DNA from 2 places in the Kineosporia sp. NBRC 101677 genome. Region 2 is predicted to be linked to the other one. Evidence: predicted binding sites of a transcription regulator. Region 2 holds the regulator's gene; the other holds the start of a gene.
What was found. The regulator HrcA, encoded in region 2, represses chaperone genes, less so after heat shock. The targets are predictions, from matches to a motif close to GNTNGCACTCGGNNNNNCCGAGTGCNANC.
Positions count from the first base shown of each region.

Region 1 (7,275 bases), on a different contig from region 2:
CAGGTGCGGGTCGTTGGCCAGCAGCGGCAGACCGCTCTCGGTCAGGTCGCCGGCCACCACCCAGGAGTTGGAGCCGTTGCCCTCGGAGCTGCCGCCGAGCACGTCGGGCAGGCCGTCGAGGGCGTTGGTGGCCGCGCTCAGGGCCTGCTGGGCGGCGTCGCTGCTGAGGACCGTGCTCTGCTGCACCAGGGAGGCGTTCTCCACCGTCGCGCTGCTGCTGGGGGTGCCGGTGGCCGACGGGTCGGGGGTGGGCGTGCCCTCCGGGGAGGTGCCCTGCTCCTCGTCCGGGTTCTCGTTCTGCTCGTTGTTCTGGTTGTTGTTCTTGTTGCCCTTGCCCGGGTTCGCCTGCGCGCCGGAGCCCGCCTGGTTCCCGTCGGCGGCCTCGCCCTCGATGATCGGCGGGTGCTCTTCGTAGGGGTAGTCGGGGAACAGCTGCTCGACCCGCTCGGCGTTGCGCACGGTGTTGATCGCCTGGGCGCGCTGCAGTTCCTCGCCGTAGTTGCTGCGCAGGTCCCAGGCCATCGCCTTGATCCAGGCCAGTGAGTCGACCGGCGTCCACGGCTCGATGTCGGCCAGGTCGTGGCTGCGCTCGAGGATCGTGTAGGTGACGTTGAGCTCGGACTTGGACCGGCCCTCGATGTACTCGTTCACGCCGGCCGCGTAGGCCTCCAGGTAGGCCTTGGTGGACTCGGTCGCCTTCGTGAACTCCTCCTCGGCGACCTGCCGCCAGCCCAGGGTGCGGATCAGCTTGTCGGCGGTCAGCGCGTCCTCGTCCTCGCCGACCAGCTCGCTCAGCCGGCCGGCGGTGATGTGCCGGCGCAGGTCCATCTCGAAGAACCGGTCCTGGGCGCTGACGTAACCCTGCACGCGGAACAGGTCCTCGGCGTTGTCCGCGTAGATCTGCGGCACACCCCGGTCGTCCCGGATCACCCGCGCCTCACCGGACAGGCCCGGCATCGACACCTCGCCGCCGCGGTCGGGCAGCGGACGGCGGATCAGCGTCACCGCCAGTACGGCGACGACGACCACGGCGATCACGGCGACGACTGCGGAGCCGATGGCCGTTACACGGAGGGCACGGCGACGGGTCACGGCAGGAACAATAGCCACTGTTCCGGGGCACGCCGCACCGGCCGTCGGGCTGGACACCGTGGGCGACCGATAGGATCCACAGCGGGCTGAGGGCGGCCTGTGAACCGACTGTGCGCCACGAAAGGCCATAAATTTGACGATTGAGCAGCTCAACCTAGCGCTGCTCGCCGGTCCGGCAGTCCTGCTCGCCGCCGTGGCGGCGGTGCGCCTGTCCGTGGGAACCGGTTTTCCGTCACTGCTTCTCTACCTGGCCCTCGGCCTGATCATCGGCGAGGGCGGGTTCGGCCTGGAGTTCGAGAACGCCGAGCTGACCTCGGTGCTCGGCTACGCCGCGCTGGTGCTGATCCTGGCCGAGGGCGGGCTGACCACCAAGTGGAAGACGATCCGGCCGTCGGTGGCCCCGGCCGCCCTGCTGGCCACCGTGGGCACCACGGTCTCGGTGGCCGTGGCCGGAGCCGCCGCGCACTACATCCTCAGCCTGGAGTGGCCGCTGGCCCTGCTGCTGGGGGCGGCGATCTCCTCGACCGACGCCGCGGCGGTGTTCTCGGTGCTGCGCCGGGTGCCGCTGCCGCCCCGGCTGGTCGGCATGCTGGAGGCCGAGTCCGGTTTCAACGACGCCCCGGTCGTGATCATCGTCATCGCGCTGACCGAGGTGGCGCACGGCGGCGAGTCGCACGGCATCGCGTACCTGCTCTACGAGGCGGTCTTCGAGCTGGTCGTGGGCACCGGGATCGGGCTGGGCATCGGCTGGCTGGCGGCGATCGCGCTGCGCCGGGTGGCGCTGCCCTCCTCCGGCCTCTACCCGATCGCGGTGTTCGCCTTCGCGATCGGCTCCTACGGGGCGGCGGCCACCATCCACGCCTCCGGATTCATCGCCGTGTATCTGTGCTCGTTGGTGATCGGGAACTCCCGGCTGCCGCACGGGGTGGCGGTGCGGGGCTTCGCCGAGGGCCTGGGCTGGATCGCCCAGATCGGCCTGTTCGTCCTGCTCGGGCTGCTGGCCTCGCCGGAGCGGCTGCCCGCCGCGGTCGGCCCGGCCTTCCTGATCGGCCTGGTGCTGCTGCTGGTGGCCCGGCCGCTGTCGGTGGCCGCGTCGGTCAGCTGGTTCCGGGTCTCGCTGCGCGACCAGGCGTTCCTGTCCTGGGCCGGGCTGCGGGGTGCAGTGCCGGTGGTCCTGGCCACGGTGCCGGTGGCTCAGGGGGTGGAGAACGCCAGCCAGCTCTTCGACATCGTCTTCTGCCTGGTGCTGATCTTCACGCTGGTGCAGGCACCCACCCTGCCCTGGGTAGCCCGGCGTCTCGGGCTCAGCGACGACTCCCCCACGGTCGGCCTGGAGGTGGAGTCCGTACCGCTCGGGGCTCAGGGGGCCGACGTGCTGGAGGCCCACGTGGGGCCGGAGTCGAGGCTGCACGGCGTGGAGATCTTCGAGCTCCGCCTGCCGGCCGGCGCCAACGTCACGCTGATCCTGCGCGACGGGGAGGCGATCGTGCCGGACAACCGCACCGCGCTGCGGCACGGCGACGACCTGATCGTGGTCACCCCGGCCTCGGCCCGGTCGGCCACGGAGGACCGCCTGAAGGCGATCAGCCTGGGCGGCAAGCTCTCCGGCTGGCACGACAAGAGGGAGGGCGAGGGTCGCACCGCCCGCCCCCGCGTCGCGGCCGGCTCCGTGCGTCCGAGCGTTCCGCCCGAGGTGCCGGGGGTCACCTCGTCCGGGGCCGTGCGAGCACTCGCACATCGTTTCCGACCTGGCGCACGTCGACCAGGTCCAGACGCCAGACGTCGGCAATAGTCGTGATCCCGGCGTCGAGCATGGCGTTCGGCCCGGCGCCGAGCAGGGCCGGGGCCAGGTAGGCGACCACCCGGTCCACCAGCCCCGCCTCGACCATCGCCCCGGCCATCCGGGGGCCGCCCTCGAGCAGCACGTGTCGGCGCTCACGCGCGTACAGCGCGCGCATCAGGGCGTGCAGGTCCAGCCCGAGGCGACCACCGCCGTCGCCCGCCGCATCGGCATCGGTGCCCACGGACGTCCCAACTTCTTCGCCCGTAGCAATCCAGGTCGGTGCGTCGTCGCCGCGGATGCGCGCGTTCGCGGGCGTGCGGTTGTGGGTGTCGGCCACTACCCGCAACGGCTGATGCTCCAGGGGATTGCCCTCCGCATCCCGCACGGTCAGCAGCGGGTCGTCGGCCAGAACCGTGCCTACCCCCACCAGCATCGTGTCTACCTGGGCGCGCAAACGGTGCACGTCACTACGGGCCTCGACGCTGGTGATCCATTGACTCGTGCCGTCCTGCGCGGCCACCCGCCCGTCCAGCGTGGCGGCGAACTTCCAGGTCACGAACGGCCGCTGCTTACGGACGGCGGTGAGCCAGACCTCGTTGCCCTCCCCCGGCTCGAGACCGCGTTCGGCCTCGTCGGCCAGCACCCCGACCTCGACCTCCAGGCCGGCTCGGCGAAGCCTCTCGGCCCCGCCGGCGGCGGCGTCGGAGGGGTCGGGAACGGCAATAACGACCTTTTGGACGCCCGCGGCCAGCAAAGCCTCGGAACACGGGCCGGTGCGTCCGGTGTGGTTGCACGGCTCCAACGTCACCACCGCGGTAGTGCCCCGGGCGCGCTCCCCTGCGGCCCTCAGAGCCACTACCTCGGCATGCGGTCCGCCGGCCCGCTCGTGCCACCCCTGCGCCACCACGGTCCCGTCGGGGTCCAGCAGCACGCACCCCACCACCGGGTTGGGCAGGGCAGTGGCCAGCCCTCGGGCCGCCAGCCCGATCGCCTGCCGCATCGCCCGGATCTCGGCCTCGCTCGCCATTCGCAGTCCCGTCTCCTCGGTCTGGTCTTTCCCCCGGTTCGATCGGTCCCTTTGCCCCTGCGGCTGAGGCGGGAATGGCAGTCCCCCACGACCCGTTCCACTGCCGACCGGATGATTCTCGCCGATGACCAGGCAGTCGTCCGTCGAAGCGACACCCGCCCGTGCATTACTATTGGCACTCAAGACTAGAGAGTGCCAGCCGTCTATCAGGAGGACGACGTGCCCACGTACGTCTATGCGTGCACCGAGTGCAACCACGGCTTCGAGGCGCAGCAGGCGTTCAGTGATGACGCACTGACCACGTGCCCGGAGTGCTCGGGCAAGCTCCGCAAGGTCTTCAACTCCGTGGGCATCGTGTTCAAGGGCTCGGGCTTCTACCGCAACGACTCGCGCGGTACCTCGACCAGCAGCACCACCACCCCTGCGTCGACGTCCTCGTCCTCCTCGGACTCGGGCAGCTCGTCCAGCTCCACGTCGGGCTCCTCCTCGGGTTCCTCGGGCTCGTCCGAGTCGAAGAGCAACTCGACCTCGTCGGCCTCCACCGCCTCGAGCGGTAGCGCAGCCTGACGTCTGCTGCCGAACGCCCCGCGCCCTCCGGGCCGCGGGGCGTTCGTGTTTCTGCTTTCCACAGCAGGCACGACTGCCGGTTTGTCCACAGGCCCGGTCTTACCCCTTCGAGGGTGCGATCCCTCTGGCTAGCTTTCCTTCATGCCAGCGAATCGACCGGTGGGCGGATGGGTCCCCGACCTCCTCGGGCCTGGTGATCGCGGGCCGAGGCGGGCTGCTTCTGAGCGGCCGACCCCTTCCGCCACGCGAGGTGCCGAGCCCATCTTCACCGGTCTCGAGGCTGCACTCTTCGCCGCGCCGGATGCCGATTCCACCTCTCCCCCGCCATGGGAGTCGCTGACACGGGCCGGCGCTGACGCTTCCGTGGACGACCTGTTCTCGCCCCGGCGTGCGTCGGTCCAGCAGGCGCCCAGACCCGCAGCCTCCTCGAAGGCGACGCGAGAGAGCTTGTTTCATAAGTGGCAGCGCTCTCGGCCAGTGGAACGCTGGCACGCACTACGCCATCCTCCCCGCCTGGGAAGCGGCCGGATGCGCACCCTTCGCCTCACGATCGCCCTGCACCGCACCAAGATCGCGGTCGGGCTGCTCCTGGCCGCTGTCTGGTTCACGGTCCGGCTGGGCAGTCCCGAGCCACCGGAGACTGTGGCAGTGCTGGTGGCCACGCAGGATCTTCCGGCCGGGCACCGGCTCACCGAGGCAGATCTGAAATGGGTGCAGTGGCCGGTCGAAGTGGCTCCGGGCGGAGGCGAGGCGGGTGCAGGGTCGTGGGCGGGGGTGGCGCCAGCGGCTTTGGCTGGGCCGGCACCTTTCGCTGGGCCGGCACCTTCCACTGGGTCGGCACCTTCCACTGGGTCGGCACCTTCTGCGATGTCGGCGGGGTCGGCGGGGTCGGCGGTGTCGGCGGGGTCGGCGGTGTCCGCTTGGCCGGTGGCGTCGGCCGGACCGGCACCCTCCGCTCGATCTGCAGCGTCGGCCGGACCGGCACCCTTCGATCGGTCCGCAGCGTCGGCCGGGCCGACACCCTTCACTCGATCTGCGGCGTGGGCTGGGCCGGCAGCTTCGGTTGAGCCTGCGGCCAGGAGGGCTGGAGCCAAGGCAAGGCCGGCGTCGGGGGTTGGTCCGGGGCGGGTTTTGGCGGGGCCGGTTCAGGAGGGCGAGGCGATCACCGAGGTGCGCCTGCTGGGTCCGGGGCTCCTGCAGGGCCTGCCGGCCGGCACCGTGGCTGTACCGGTGCGGCTGACCGATCCGGCGGGGAGCGCCCTGGTGCGGGCGGGCCAGCGGGTCGACGTCTTGGCCAGCACAGCGTCTACCTGGTCAGCTGAGGAGGGCGGGGGCAGTTCGACGCTGAGCCCGGCAACCACTCGTCGCGCTGCCCGTAATGCTCTGGTGCTCAGCACTTCCGGACAAGGCAATGGAGCTAGAGCCTGGGAAGAGGACGCGGGCGGGACAGGGGGCGGCTGGGCAGCGGGCTCGGACGACGCCGCTGCTCTGGCCGGGGTGCTGGTGCTCGCGGTGCCTGAGTCCGAGGTGACCCAGCTCGTGGGGGCAGTGACCGGGGCCCAGGTGTCGGTGGTGGTGCTTTCGTAGCCGCCGGACGTCACCCGCGGTGGTCTCGGCCGCCGATGCAGAGGGGCGGTGAACTGTGCAGATCGCACCGGTAGCCTCGCCGGAGGGCGGCTTCGGCGAGCCCGCACTAACCTCGCCCTGCCCCTTCCCCCACCCCGGAGGCACAGCAGATCATGATCAAGGGCTTCAAAGATTTCATCATGCGCGGCAACGTGCTGGAGCTCGCCATTGCCGTGGTCATCGGCGCGGCGTTCACCAGCGTGGTCACGTCGGTCACCGACGGGGTGATCAAGCCCCTCCTGGCCGCGATCGGCTCGCCGGAGACCGGTGGCATGAACTTCGAGATCCGACCCTCGGTGGCGGACAAGGCCACCCTGGTCGACCTGAACGGCCTGGTCACCTCGATCCTGAACTTCATGATCGTCGCCGCGGTCGTCTACTTCCTCATCGTCGTGCCGATGAACGCCCTAATGGAGCGTCGTCGCCGCGGTGAAGAGCCGGAGCCCGCGTCCCCGGCGGAGGACATCCTGCTGCTGCAGGAGATCCGCGACCTGCTGCGCGACCGCCCGGCCGAGCAGGGGCCGCAGCGCTGACGCGTACGCGCGATCGCCGGTCCCTGCCGAGGCCGGCGGGCCGAGGCGGAGGGGCCTAACCGGAAACCGGGCCCGTCAGCCGATCCCGGAGCCGTCCCGGAGCCGGATCACCAGGCGGGCCTGAGAGCGTCAGGCCGGGCTGGAAACAAGGCCAGACACACACTGGGCCCGACTCACAGCAGGGCCGGGCCGGAAAACTGGACCGGACGCACACCAAGCCTGGGAGTGTCAGGCCGGACCGGAAGGCAGGACTGGACACACGTACCGGGCCCGAATCACAGCAAGGCCGGACCGGAAAACAGGGCCGGATGCACACCGGGCCCGGGAGCGTCAGGGCCGGAAAGCAGGGCCGGAGCCGCTAGATCCGCGGCTCCGGCCCTGCTGCTGTCTCCGGGCTGACACCATGGCCCCCATGGCGATCAGCTCACGGCACATCGATGTCCGGATCAGCCGGCCCGCCCAGCCGGTCTACGACTACGTCAGCGTCCCGTCCAACCTCCCGGCCTGGGCGCCCGGTCTGTGCGACCGGGTGGAGGAGGTCGACGGCGAGTGGGTGGCCTCCTCGCCGATGGGCCGAATCGTCCTGAAGTTCGCTCCCCGCAACGACTTCGGGGTCGCCGACCACGAGGTCACATTGGCCGACGGGC
Region 1 covers NZ_BSTA01000002.1:453,539-460,813, reverse strand. Annotated here, with positions in the region: gene QSK18_RS07610 (penicillin acylase family protein) at 1-1,092, opposite strand, end outside; gene QSK18_RS07605 (potassium/proton antiporter) at 1,226-2,884, shown strand; gene ribD (bifunctional diaminohydroxyphosphoribosylaminopyrimidine deaminase/5-amino-6-(5-phosphoribosylamino)uracil reductase RibD) at 2,796-3,902, opposite strand; gene QSK18_RS35875 (FmdB family zinc ribbon protein) at 4,122-4,469, shown strand; partial or broken gene QSK18_RS35870 (SAF domain-containing protein) at 4,611-5,201, shown strand; gene QSK18_RS07585 (hypothetical protein) at 5,234-5,536, shown strand; gene QSK18_RS07580 (RcpC/CpaB family pilus assembly protein) at 5,601-6,056, shown strand; gene mscL (large conductance mechanosensitive channel protein MscL) at 6,209-6,628, shown strand; gene QSK18_RS07570 (SRPBCC family protein) at 7,041-7,275, shown strand, end outside.
Region 1: the regulator HrcA is predicted to act here: its motif matches at 4,074-4,102, upstream of QSK18_RS35875 (FmdB family zinc ribbon protein).

Region 2 (7,275 bases):
CGCCCGCCTTCCGGGTTCGGCTCGCTGCCCGGCTGGTGGGCAGCGCTTACGCCAACGATCGTAGCCGCCGTCCCCATTCCACGGCGCCCCGATTTACCCCCGAATCAGAGTCGGACCCGGAGCGGGGTTCAGCCCGCGAGGCCCTGGATCTGTCCGGCCAGGACGTGGCCGTGCACGTGGAACACGGTCTGGCCGGCCCCGGCGCCGGTGTTGAAGAGCAGCCGGAACTCGCCCCCGGCCTCGGCCTTGGCGATCTCCCCGGCCACCGTGACCAGCTCGGTCAGCAGCGGCTCGTCTTGGGCGGCGAGCTGCACCACGTCGGGGTGGTGGTCGACCGGCACGACCAGGATGTGGGTGGGGGCGGCGGGCTTGATGTCGCGGAAGGCGACCACGCGGTCGCCGCGGTAGACCATGTCGGCCGGGATGTCGCCGGCGACGATCTTGCAGAACAGGCAGTCCGGGTCAGCAGTCACAGGCGGCACGCTATCGCGGGCGTGGACCAGCTCAGCAGACCTCGTCAGTGACAGCGCATCTCGTCCCCGCAGCGAGCCTCTTCAGCCGCAGACGCCTTTTAGGCCCAGCGCCCGGAGACGGCGGCGAGGTGCCCGAGCGCCACCGGGCCGGCCGAGGAGGTCCGCAGCACCTCGGGGCCGAGCCGGACCGGGGTGGCCCCGGCCTCGGTCAGAGCAGCGAGTTCCGGTTCCCCGATGCCCCCCTCGGGCCCCACCACCAGCAGCACCTCACCGGCCGCGGGCAGCTTCACCTCGACCAGCGGCACGGTCGCGTCCTCGTGCAGGACCAGCGCCAGGTCGGCCTCGGCCAGCCGCTTGGCCAGGGCCGAGGTGTTGCGCAGCGGCTCGACCACGGGGATGCGCGGACGGCGGGACTGCTTGGCGGCCTCACGGGCGATCGTGGCCCAGCGCTTCTCGTTCTTGGCCACCTTGGGCCCTTCCCAGCGGGACACGCTGCGGCCGGCCTGCCAGGGCAGCACCAGATCGACGCCCACCTCGGTGGCCGTCTCGACCGCCTGCTCGTCCCGCCCGCCCTTGGCCAGCGCCTGCACCAGGCCGAACCGCAGCGCCGGGGGCTCGTGCTGCTCGACCGAGGTGACCAGCAGGTCCAGCCGGTCCTTGGTGCTGGCGGTGACGTCGCAACGCGCAACCACACCCGAGCCGTCGGCCAGCTCGACCGTCTCCCCGGCTCGGATCCGCCGTACGGAGGCCGCGTGCCGGCCCTCTTCACCGTCCAGCACCAGGGCCGACTGCGGGCCTACCCCCGACAGGGCGCCCTCCGCGGCGAAAAACCTGGGCAGCGTCATGAATCCGCCTTCATCTTCCTGGCCGCGAAGGCCCTACCCCACCGGCGCCCACGGACGTCCACAAACTTGCTTACAGACGTCCTTGGGTTCAGTTCTGGACTCAGCGGCCGGAGAAGCGGTCGCGCAGCTTCGAGAACACACTGGTGTGCACCGGAGTCATCCGGCCTGCCGGACGGTCCTCGCCACGCAGCTTGGCGAACTGACGCAGCAGCTCTTCCTGCTGCTCGTCGAGCTTCGTGGGGGTGACCACCGCCAGGTGCACCACCAGATCGCCCCGGCCCCCGCCGCGAAGGTGGGTGACCCCCAGCCCGCGCATGGTGGTGGCCTCGCCGGCCTGGGCGCCGGAACGGACCTCGAAGCTCTCCACCCCGTCCAGGGTCTCCAGCTCGATCGTCGTGCCCAGGGCGGCCGCCGTCATCGGCACCTCGACGGTGCAGTGGATGTCGTCGCCGCGCCGGGTGAAGACCGCGTGCTGACGCTCCACGATCTCGACGTACAGGTCACCGGCCGGGCCACCGCCGGGCCCGATCTCGGCCTGGCCGGAGAGCTGGATGCGGGTGCCGGTCTCGACCCCGGCGGGCACCTTGATGGTCAGGCTGCGGCGCGAGCGCACCCGGCCCTCGCCGGAGCACTCCAGGCAGGGGCTGGGGATCACGGTGCCGAAGCCCTGGCAGGCGACGCAGGCCTGGGTGGTCATCACCTGGCCGAGGAACGAGCGGGCCACCCGCTGGGTCTGGCCCCGGCCCTTGCACACGTCGCAGATCTGCGGCTGGGTGCCCGGCTGGCAGCAGCTGCCGGAACAGACCGGGCAGACCACGGCGGTGTCCAGCTGCAGCTCGCGCTGGCCGCCGAAGGCCGCCTCGGACAGGTCGATCTCGATCCGGATCAGCGCGTCCTGGCCGCGACGCTGACGCGGCAGCGGACCCCGCGCGGCGCCCCCGGCGGCACCTCCGAAGAAGGTCTCGAAGATGTCGGTGAAGCCGAACCCGGCGCCGAAGCCACCGGCCCCGTTCGGGTCGCCGCCGTTGTCGTACGCCTGGCGTTTCTCCGGGCTGGAGAGGACCTCGTAGGCGCGCCCGACCTCCTTGAACCGTTCCGAGGCCTCCTCGCTCGGGTTCACGTCGGGGTGCAGCTGGCGGGCCAGCTTCCGGTACGCCTTCTTGATCTCCTCGGGGCTGGCCGTCCGGGAAACCCCGAGCACCTCGTAGTAATCGCTCACGGCGGTGATGTTCTCTCCAGGTCGGTGCAATGAAGGGTGCGGTCAGGTTTCAGGATTCGCGGCGGGTCGGGCCGGCCCGGCTCCCAGCATGGGTCACGATGCCAGGATCCGGGAGACGTAGCGGGCCACCGCGCGCACGGCCGCCATCGTGTTGGGGTAGTCCATCCGGGTCGGGCCGAGCACGCCCAGGCGCGCCACGACCTCCCCCTGCGAGGCGTAACCGCTGGAGACCACCGAAGCTTCCATCAGCCCGATGTGCGCGGTCTCGCGGCCGATCAGCACGCCCACGCCACCGGCGCCGTCGGCCATCTCGGTGAGCAGCTTGAGCAGCACGACGTGCTCCTCGATGGCCTCCAGGACCGGGCCGATGGTCTGCACGAAGTCGGTGCCCGAGCGCGCCAGGTTGGCCGTGCCGGCCAGCACGATGCGCTCTTCGCGCTCGATGTCGAGCGAGTCCTCGAGGGCCTCGATCACGGCCCTGACCAGGGCCGTCTCGTCCGGCGCGAACATCTCGGGCAGGGCCGCGACCAGGTCGCTGACCTCGGTCAGGCGGCGGCCGGCGACGGCCTGGTTGAGCCGGCTGCGCAGGCTCGACAGGGTGGCCTCGGAGACCTCGCCGGCCTGCGGCACCATCCGCTGCTCGACCCGGCCGGTGTTGGTGATCAGGATGACCAGCAGCCGGTTGCCCTCCAGGGCCACCAGCTCGACGTGACGCACCGTGGAGCGGCTCAGCGACGGGTACTGCACCACCGCGACCTGGCGGGTCAGCTGGGCCAGCAGGCGGGTGGTGCGGGTCACCACGTCGTCCAGGTCGACGGCGCCGTCGAGGAGCGTCTGGATCGCCCGCTTCTCGGCCTGCGACAGCGGCTTGACCCCGCTGAGCCGGTCGACGAACATCCGGTAGCCCTTGTCGGTGGGCACCCGCCCGGCGCTGGTGTGCGGCTGGGCGATGTACCCCTCGTCCTCCAGCGCGGCCATGTCGTTGCGGATGGTGGCCGGCGACACCCCCAGCGAGTGCCGTTCCACCAGGGCGCGCGAGCCGACCGGCTCCCGCGTCTCCACGTAGTCCTCGACGATGGCGCGCAGCACGGCGAGCTTGCGTTCCTCGCTCATGCCACCCCACCTCTCAGTCACGATCCATGGCGTTGCGCCGGGTCTCCGGGTGATCGGAAGACCCTGGCACTCACGCCGCCGGAGTGCCAGTTTACGGCCCTCCGGGCACCGATGTGTGTCCCCGGCGGGTCGGCTAGGTCTCTCGGCGGACGCTGGCTACGGTCGCGCCATGGTTCCCAGTCTGCCCAGGATGCCCGGTTCGGCACGTGGCCCACAGGGCGCGGGAGCGCCTCCGGGCGATCGTTACGCTGGCGACGTGCTCGCCCGTGCGCGCCAGAAACCGCAGCTCAGGACGGAGCCGGCCGAGCCCGGGCTGGTGGTGGAGGACGTCGAGACAGGGTTCGTCGGGGCTGTGGTGCGCACCGAGAAGAGCGGCGGCATGCACCTGGTCGTGCTGGAGGACCGGAAGGGCCGCACCCGTTCCTTCCCCCTCGGCCCGGGCTTCTGGGTGGACGGAGTGGCGGTGCAACTGGTTCCGCCACGGGTCGGTGGTTCAACTGCTGCCACCGGTCCGGTCCGGCCGGTGAACCTGCGCAGCGCCTCGGGATCGGTGGCGGTGACCGACCACCGGGCCCGGGTGGCGCGGGCCTCGCGGATCCTGGTCGAGGGCAAGCACGACGCCGAGCTGGTGGAGAAGATCTGGGGCCACGACCTGCGGGTCGAGGGCGTGGTGGTGGTGCCGCTGCACGGGGTCGACGACCTGGCCGCGGCGGTCGCGGACTTCGGGCCCGGACCGGGCCGGCGGCTCGGGATCCTGGTCGACCACCTGGTGGCCGGCAGCAAGGAGTGGCACGAGGCGGCCGCGGTGACCCGGGTGGCCGGAGCGCGTGAGCACGTGCTGGTGGTCGGGCACCCGTTCGTCGACGTGTGGCAGGCGGTCCGGCCGAAGTGCCTGGGCATCCCCGCCTGGCCGGTGATCCCCCGCGGCCGGCCCTGGAAGGAGGGCGTGCTGCAGGCGCTGGGCTGGCCGCACGCCGACCAGGCCGACGTGGCCGAGGGCTGGCAGCGCATCCTGGCCTCGGTGAACAGCTTCGCCGACCTGGAGCCGGACCTGCTCGGCCGGGTCGAGGAACTGATCGACTTCGTCACCGCCGACGAGCAGGATCGTTGAGCGGGGCTGAGACGTTCAGTCTGTGCAGCCGTGTCGACAGGGGAAGGGGCCGGCCATGAGCCAGGAGAACGAGCCGACGCAGTACACATCGATCATCCCTGGTCAGGAAGATCTCGACCGGCCCTCGAGCATGGGCGGGCAGAACCCGTGGGCGCAGCAGGCCCGGCAGTACGAGCAGAACCCCTCGCCCGACGACGACTTCCTGCAGGGGCGCTACCGCAGCACGCCGCCCCCGGAGCCTGAGCAGTCCCAGCCCTCGCCTCAGCCCCAGCCCTCACCTCAGCCCTCGCCCCAGCCTCAATCCACCTGGAACCCGCCGAGCCAGCCTCGGGTGACCAGTCCGCCGGCCGGCTCGCTCACCCAGAAAGAGACGAACCAGTGGGCGGCCGGGGCCCACGCCGGTGGCCTGCTGGCCTGGATCCCGGTCGTGCCGCTGATTCCGGCGGTCGCGATCTACGCCGTGTACAAGGACCGCAGCCCCTACATCAAGGAGCAGGCCCTGGAGGCGATCAACTTCCAGATCTGCATCCTGATCGCCTACGTCCTGGCTTCGCTGATCGACCGCCTGCCCGTCCTCGGCGGTTTCACCACGCTGGTCTGGGCGGTCTCGGCCGTGTTCGCCGTCATCGGCGCCGTGGCGGCGTTGCGCGGTGATCGCTACCGGTACCCGTTCACGCGCCGTTTCGTGAGCTGACCAACCAACTAAGGACGCCTGTGAGCGGCAGAGGCTCACAGGCGTCCTTAGTTGGAAATCAGTTCAGGAAAGCAGAGCCCGCACCACAGCGTCGGCCAGCAACCGCCCCCGCCGGGTCAGCACCACGGTGCCCTGGACGGCCGGTTCCGGCTCGACCAGCCCGTTAGCCAGCACCTCGGCCAGAACGATGCCCGGGTCTCCGTGCAGCCCAGCTTCTTTCAGGGGAAGCCCTTCGCGCAGGCGGGAGCGCAGCAGCACTTCTTCCAGCTGGCGGGCCTGTGCGTCGAGCACCTCACGCCCCTGGGCCGGACTCTCCCCTGCCTCGATCCGCGCCGCGTAAGCAGTGGGGTGCCGCACGTTCCACCAACGCACTCCCCCGACGTGGGAATGCGCGCCAGGACCGACCCCCCACCAGTCGTCTCCCCGCCAGTAAGCCAGGTTGTGCTGGCAGGCATCGGCCGGGGTACGCGCCCAGTTGCTCACCTCGTACCAGGTCAGCCCGGCGGCCGAGATCAGCTCGTCGGCCAGCTCGTACTTGTCGGCCTCGTCGTCGTCATCCGGCGCCTTCACCTCACCGCGCCGCACCCGGGCCGCCAGCCGCGTGCCGGCTTCGACCACCAGCGCATAGGCCGAAAGATGGTCCGGCTCACAGGCCAGCGCCGCCTCCAGGCTCGCCCGCCAGTCGCTCAGACTCTCGCCCGGCGTGCCGTAGATCAGGTCCAGACTGACCGACAGCCCCACATCCCGGGCCCAGCGCACGACATCCGGAATGCGTTTGGGATCATGCGTACGGTCGAGCACGGCCAGCACGTGGCGCACCTGTGACTGCATGCCGAACGAGACCCGCGTTACCCCGGCCTGAGCCAGCGCTGCCAGCGAATCGGGCGTTACGGAGTCTGGATTCGCCTCCACGGTGACCTCGGCGCCCGGCACCAGCCCGAAGTTGTCGCGTACCCCAGAGATCAGCAACGCCAGATCACTGGCCGGCAGGAGAGTGGGCGTACCCCCGCCGACGAACACGGTGGAGACCGGTCGCTCGGCTACCCCGGCCCGGGAAAGCACCGAGGAAGCGAACGAGAGCTCTTGCACAGCGGTTCCGGCGTACGCGGCCTGACTTGCCCCACCGCCCAGCTCTTTCGCGGTGTAGGTGTTGAAATCGCAGTAACCGCAGCGCACCGCACAGAACGGCACGTGCAGGTAGACCCCGAAGGCTCGCTCTGCAGCACCGACCGCGGCCGAGGCGGGGAGGGCACCGTCGAGCGGAGCGGGCTCACCGTCGGGAGGGGGACCGGCCATTGCTCAACCTCGTCTGATTGCTCGTTGGGCCACCCGACGGATGGCCGGATCCAGTTCCAGCCCGAGCGCCGCGAATGCATCGATGAGCGTGCGCATCCGCGCCGGATCGGCCCCGGTGAGAAAATCGCCCACCACGATCCCGTGCTCCGGCCGGAACAGCACCCGCACCTCGTCACCCGCCGAGACTGCACCGGTCTGAAGCACTTTCAGGTACGCACCCGGACGGTTGGCGACACTGAAGCGCCGGACCCAGCCCCGCTCGTCCATACGTTCTGCGAAAGTACGGCAGGGGGTGCGCGGCATCGTCACCTCGACCACCACGTCCTCGCCGATCGACCAACGCTCGCCGATCTCGGCGCCGGTCACGTCGATGCCGTGGGTGCGCAGGTTCTCGCCGAACAGACCGGGCTTGATCTCCCGGTCCAGCTCGGCCTCCCACCAGGCGACGTCCTCGTCGGCATAGGCGTAGACCGCCTTACCCGGCCCGCCGTGGTGCCGGCGGTCGGCCTGGGTGTCTCCCACCA
Region 2 covers NZ_BSTA01000009.1:129,101-136,375, forward strand. Annotated here, with positions in the region: gene QSK18_RS25055 (HIT domain-containing protein) at 129-413, opposite strand; gene QSK18_RS25060 (16S rRNA (uracil(1498)-N(3))-methyltransferase) at 572-1,318, opposite strand; gene dnaJ (molecular chaperone DnaJ) at 1,419-2,537, opposite strand; gene hrcA (heat-inducible transcriptional repressor HrcA) at 2,631-3,650, opposite strand; gene QSK18_RS25075 (DUF3097 domain-containing protein) at 3,841-4,761, shown strand; gene QSK18_RS25080 (DUF4870 domain-containing protein) at 4,817-5,455, shown strand; gene hemW (radical SAM family heme chaperone HemW) at 5,519-6,751, opposite strand; gene QSK18_RS25090 (MOSC domain-containing protein) at 6,755-7,275, opposite strand, start outside.